Linked DNA regions of Marichromatium purpuratum 984. Each later gene encodes a partner of the first gene's protein in a complex. Links are inferred from orthologs where the notes say so. Each region holds a gene or a part of one and is shown on either strand. Other genes may lie near its edges.

Region 1 (3,029 bases):
GGCGGCGGCGCAGGCGAGGCCAGTTGCTCGAGTTCGGCGATCAGCTCGGGCGCGGCGGGCTCGGGCTCCTTGCCCGACTGCAGGTCACCGAACATGACGTTGACGACATCGAGCACCCGCAACACCGTGTCCATCAACTGCGCGTCGACATGGCGCTCGCCGTTGCGCAACAGGTTGAACACGTCCTCGGCATGATGACAGACCGAGACCAGCGCGTTGAGGTTGAGAAAGCCCGCGCCACCCTTGATGGTATGAAAACTGCGGAAGACCGAATTGAGCAGATCGCGGTTCGCCGGATCCTGCTCCAGATCGATCAGTTGCTCGTTCAAGCCTTCGAGCAGCTCGCCGGCCTCGACCAGGAAATCCTGAAGAATTTCGTCATTCGGGTCGATTGGCATTCACCTTATCCTCTGAACTCGATGGGCTCGGGCAACTAGAAGCCGAGACTGGACAGCAGGGCATCGACGTCGTCCTGACCCGAAACGACATCCCCGAGATCGTCGCTGGTATTGGGCACCGCCGGCCCGACGCCAGCTCGAGGATGGGGCTCCTCGGCCTTCTCGACGGAGGGCTCGGCGGGCTTGGCGACAGCCCCTTCCATGCGTCCACTGGAGAGCCGAATCAAGCCGACTAGGTTCTCCTCGACGTCCTGCACCAGACGGATGACCCGCCCGATGATCTGGCCGGTGAGGTCCTGGAAGTCCTGGGCCATCATGATCTCGGACATCAGCGAGCGCAGCCGCTCGGTCTCCTGCCCGGTGGCGGTGAAGAAGGCGTCGAGTTCGTGCGCGAATTCACGGAATTCATCGAGCGAGAGTTCGCGGCGCCGGAACCGTCCCCAACGCTCGGAGAGTCGCACCGCGTTGTCATGCACTCGCTCGGCGATCGGCAAGCCCTCGTCGACCGCATTGAGGGTACGGTGCGTAGCCTGCTCGGTCATGGTGACGACATAGGAGAGCCGTTCCTTGGCGTCCGGGATCTCGTCCTGGGTGATCTCGACCAGACGCGAGTCACCACGGAAACTCTGCAGCGCTTCGTGCAGCTCGCGGGTCAGCTTGCCGAGTTCCTCGAACAGCTCGCGCTCGTAGGGGAAGCGCAGCTGCTGGATGATCAGGCGCGCGCCTTCCTCATCGCCGTTTTGGAGGTGTTCGACCAGCTCCTGCGCAAGCGCCAGCTGTGCGGTCAAACGTGTTTCGTCATTGTCCATCGATTGTTCCCAGGCCGAACGAAAAGGCTACCCGAGGCATGGATGGGCCGACCATGGAGGCACATGCCGGAGTGGGCTGAGTCCATGCGGCACCAGAGGCGGGCGACGAGGCGACGGCCGACGCGGCGCGAGACAGTCGCTCAAACCCCGCCCCTAGCCAGCGACTCGCTCGAAGATCTTATCGATCTTTTCCTTCAGTGTCTCGGCGGTGAAAGGCTTGACGATATAGCCGTTGACACCCGCTTGGGCCGCCTCGACGATCTGCTCACGCTTGGCCTCGGCCGTCACCATCAGCACCGGCAGCTCCTTGAGTTCAGGGTCGGCACGGACCTGACGCAGCAGCTCGATCCCCTCCATGTTGGGCATGTTCCAGTCGGTGATGAGGAAGTCGAAGCCGCCGCTCTTGAGCATCGGTAGAGCCGTGCTACCGTCGTCGGCTTCCATGGTGTTATTGAACCCCAGCTCGCGCAGCAGATTCTTGATGATGCGTCTCATCGTGGAGAAGTCATCCACGACGAGGATCTTCATGCCTTTGTCCACACTGAACTCCCAGTGTCAATTGTCGGATTTATCGATCACAACAGCGACTCACTGCCCTCGCCGGTCCAATCAGACAACCGTGAGCGCAAGCGGTGCAAGGCCTGACTGCGGATCTGGCTGACACGTGACTCGGTGATACCGAGCACGGCGCCGATCTCGCGCAGGTTCAACGCCTCGTTGTAATACAGGTTCATGACCAGACGCTCGCGTTCCGGCAAGCTCCCCAGGGCCTGGGCGAGCGCCAGGCGAAACTGCGCCTGAGCGAGCTGCTCCGGGGGCGAGTCCTCCGTCCCCGCTAGCCAGCGATCGGCCTCCACCTCCGGACCGCCGAGGTCTTCGATGCCGAGGACGTTGGCGCTCGCGCTGTCCTGCAGCATCGCATGATAATCCGTCAGCCCGACTTCAAGCTCGGCGGCAACCTCGGCGTCGCTCGCCGCGCGCCCCTCGCGCGTCTCCACCTCGCGGATAGCCGCGGCGATACGGCGACTGTTGCGGTGGACCGAGCGCGGAGTCCAGTCCGCCCGGCGCAGCTCGTCGATCATCGCGCCACGGATACGGATGGTCGCATAGGTCGCGAAGGTCGCGCCCTGCCCTGCCTGGAACTGGCGCGCGGCCTCGATCAGCCCCACCATCCCCGACTGAACCAGATCGTCGAGCTGCACCGACGGCGGCAGACGCGCCGCCAGATGATGCGCGATACGCTGTACCAGGTCGACATTGGCCGCAACCAGCTCGTCGGGCCGATCGACCAGATTAGGATACCCCTGCAATGGACGTTTCGGGGCCATCAGGCACTTTGCAACATCCGCTCGACGAAAAAGCCGATGCCGCCCAGGTCGGTCTCGGCAATGGGCCAACGGTCGACCCGGGTCGCCAACTCGGTGAAGGCGCGCCCCGAGGGACTGCCCGGATACAGATCGACCACGGGGCCGCGTCGTTGCACGGCCCGGCGCAGATTGTCGTCGAGCGGGATGATACCCGAAGCCTCGAGCATCACCTCCGGCAGATACTGGGCACAGACGGTCGAGAGCTTGCGCACCAGGCGCCGACCGGCCTCCGGCGAACTCAACATGTTGCAGACCATGCGGAAACGACGCAAGCCGTGATCCTGGTGCAGCACCTTGATCAGCGCGTAGGCGTCGGTGAGCGAGGCGGGCTCGTCACAGACCACCACCACCACTTCCTGCACCGCCTTGCAGAAGGCGGTGACCGATTCCTGGACACCGGCCGAGGTATCGACGATGAGCACGTCGAGCGGCTGACGGTAGGAGCTGAAGGCACG
Region 2 (3,001 bases), 470 kb from region 1 along the record:
GTTCATCAGCCGCTCGATATTGACCATGATCACCATGCGTTCCTCGAGGGTGGCGAGCCCGTCGATATAGGCGGTATCGAGCACCGCACCGAACTCCGGCGCCGGGCGGATCTGATCCTGGCGCAGCGCGATGACGTCGGAGACGCCGTCGACCACCATGCCGACCACGCGTCCGGTGATGTTGAGGATGATCACCACGGTGAACTGGTTGTACTCGACCTCGCCGAGGTCGAACTTCAGGCGCATGTCGATGATCGGCACGATCACCCCGCGCATGTTGATCACGCCCTTGATGAAGTGCGGCGAGTTGGCGATCTTGGTGACGGTGTCGTAGCCGCGGATCTCCTGCACGTTGAGGATGTCGATGCCGTATTCCTCGTCGCCCAGGGTGAAGGTGAGATACTCGCGCGAGTCCTCGCTGTTGACGGTGGTCGAATCCTGAGAGTCTTCGTTCATCGGTTCCTCCACGGGACCCTACTCCTCCAATGCGGTGTTGATGGTGGTCAGGACGTCTTGCGACTGAGCCGGACCAGGGCGTCGACGTCGAGGATCATGGCGACTCGCCCATCGCCCATGATGGTCGCCCCGGAGATCCCCTCGACCTTGCGATAGTTGGTCTCCAGGCTCTTGATCACGACCTGGTGCTGAGCAAGCAGCTCGTCGACCTGCAGCGCGGCGCGCCCCTCGTTGGACTCGATGATCACCAGGATGGTCTCCTCGGCGGCGACCTGCTGAGGGCTCAGCCCGAAGATCTGGTGCAGGGCGACGAGCGGTAGATATTCCTCGCCGACGTGCACCACGTTGCCCTTTCCGGCCAGGGTCTTGCATTGTCCCGCCTGGGGCCGGATGGACTCGCGGATCACCGTCAGCGGGAGGATGAAGGTCTCGTTGCAGACCCGCACCGACATGCCATCGAGGATCGCCAGGGTCAGCGGCAGGCGGATGGTGATGCGCGTGCCGCGCCCCGGCTCGGAGTCGATCTCGACACGACCGTTCATCGCCTCGATGTTACGGCGCACCACATCCATCCCGACACCACGACCGGAGATGTCGGTGACCGCCTTCGCCGTCGAGAAGCCGGGGGCGAAGATCAGCTGCCAAACCTCCTTGTCGGAGGGGTTGTCGGGGAGCGCCACGCCACGCTCGACGGCCTTGGCGAGCAGTCGATCACGATCGAGCCCGGCACCGTCGTCGCTGACCTCGACGACCACGTTGCCGCCGCGATGACTGGCCGCGAGCACGATCTCACCGGTCTCGGGCTTGCCCTGCTCGAGGCGCTGCTGGGCGGTCTCGATGCCGTGATCGATGCTGTTGCGAACCAGATGATTGAGAGGATCGGCGAGTCGCTCGATCAGCCCCTTGTCGAGTTCGGTGTCCTCGCCGATGAGCTTCAACGTAACCTTCTTGTCGAGTGCGGAAGCAGTGTCGCGTACCACCCGGGGGAAGCGATTGAAGACGAAGCTGATCGGCATCATGCGGATCGACATCACCGCCTGCTGCAGATCGCGCGAGTTGCGCTCGAGGTTGGCCAGGCCGTCGAAAATGCGCTCCTGGGCGACCGGGTCGAGCGCCGAGGCCGACTCGGCGAGCATCGCGTGGGTGATGACCAGCTCGCCGACCAGGTTGATCAGCTGGTCGACCTTCTCGACGCTGACCCGGATCGAGGACTCGCCCTGGGGCTGACGTCGCGCGCCAGCCGGCGCCTGGCGCGGCGGCTCACCGCCGGCGACGGGCGCCGCGGCAGCGGCGGCGGTTTCCGCCGCTTCGGGGACCCCGGGGGCCGAGTCGAAGAAACCGAAGCCCTGTTGCCGCTCGTCGCGTGCCCGACCGGCGGTCTCGGCGACCTGCTCCATCCCCGGACTGCCGCCGAACAGACCGAAACCGTCGAGTTCCTGATCGGCGCCGCGCTCGCTCCCTGGCGCGTCCTCGAAGAACCCGAAGCCCTCGTCTTCCTCGACCGTCGCCTCAGGAATGATCTCGACCTCCTCGGGATCGCAGAGAAAGTCGAAGATCTCGACGATGGCCTCGCGCTCGGCCTCGGTGCACAACCGCCAGGTCAGGCGATCGGCCGGGGCATCGGCGGGGACATGGCGCTCGAGTTCGCCGAGTTCGGCGAGCGCGGCGGCCAGCCCGGCCTCGCGCTCGTCGCCACTCCCGCCGAGCAGCTCGGCGGCGAACACCAGGCGCCAGCAGGGGCGCGGATCGGCGAATCCGGCGATCGGCTCGGGGGGGGGCTCGATCGTGCCGCCCTGGGATAGCTGCTCGAGCCGCTCGCAGACCTCGGCGATCTGCGGATCCTCAAACTCCTCGCCGCGCTGATGGGCGGCGAGCTGGGCCTTGAGCAGATCCCCGGCCTGGAGGGTGGCGTCGATCATCTCCACCGTCGGCGCCAGCTCGTGCTTGCGCAGACGATCGAGCAGGGTCTCGAGGATGTGCGTCACCCGGGCGACGTCCTGAAAGCCAAAGGTCCCCGCCCCGCCCTTGATCGAGTGGGCGGCCCGGAAGATGGCGTTGAGCACCTCCGGGTCGGGGGCCCCGATATCCAGCTCCAGCAGCAAGGTCTCCATCTCGGCCAGGTGTTCGCCGGCCTCGTCGAAGAAGACTTGATAGAAACGGGTCATATCGATGGTCATGTCCGCCCCTTCATCCGTATCGCCCAGGAGGCGTGTCAGCCGATCACCTTGCGTACAACCTCCAGCAGCTTCTTCGGGTCGAAGGGCTTGACCAGCCAGCCGGTCGCGCCGGCGGCCCGCCCCTGGCTCTTCATCGCATCGCCCGACTCGGTGGTCAGCATCAGGATCGGGACCGATCGATAGTTCGGCAAGGCACGCAGCTGCTTGATCAGCGTCACCCCGTCCATCCGCGGCATGTTTTGATCGGTGAAGACCAGATCGAAGCGACTCGCGCGCGCCTTGTCGAGACCGTCTTGGCCATCGACCGCCTCGGTCACACTGTAGCCAGCCTCCTTGAGAGTGAAGGAGACCATCTGGCGGATGGAGGC

Evidence for each region. Proteins that work in one complex are often made in the same cells at the same time.
Region 2: the proteins of cheY (region 1) and MARPU_RS08840 are in contact, whole or in part, in a solved structure (PDB 1A0O), measured with the Escherichia coli proteins. The link is inferred for Marichromatium purpuratum 984 from one-to-one orthologs.

Annotation. Positions count from the first base shown.
Region 1 is NZ_CP007031.1:1,528,210-1,531,238, reverse strand. Bases 49-3,009 are described here. They hold cheY (chemotaxis response regulator CheY), read right to left. Parts: upstream 1,736-3,009; coding sequence 1,361-1,735; downstream 49-1,360. Other genes in these bases: MARPU_RS06925 (MinD/ParA family protein), read right to left, coding at 2,535-3,009; MARPU_RS06930 (RNA polymerase sigma factor FliA), read right to left, coding at 1,783-2,538; MARPU_RS06940 (protein phosphatase CheZ), read right to left, coding at 434-1,207; MARPU_RS06945 (chemotaxis protein CheA), read right to left, coding at 49-398. Outside these bases: more of MARPU_RS06945, read right to left, coding at 1-48; more of MARPU_RS06925, read right to left, coding at 3,010-3,029. UniProt on the Escherichia coli protein: Involved in the transmission of sensory signals from the chemoreceptors to the flagellar motors.
Region 2 is NZ_CP007031.1:2,002,759-2,005,759, forward strand. The notes cover bases 69-3,001. They hold MARPU_RS08840 (chemotaxis protein CheA), read right to left. Parts: upstream 2,634-3,001; coding sequence 504-2,633; downstream 69-503. Other genes in these bases: MARPU_RS08835 (chemotaxis protein CheW), read right to left, coding at 69-456; MARPU_RS08845 (response regulator), read right to left, coding at 2,669-3,001. Outside these bases: more of MARPU_RS08835, read right to left, coding at 1-68. UniProt on the Escherichia coli protein: Involved in the transmission of sensory signals from the chemoreceptors to the flagellar motors. CheA is autophosphorylated; it can transfer its phosphate group to either CheB or CheY.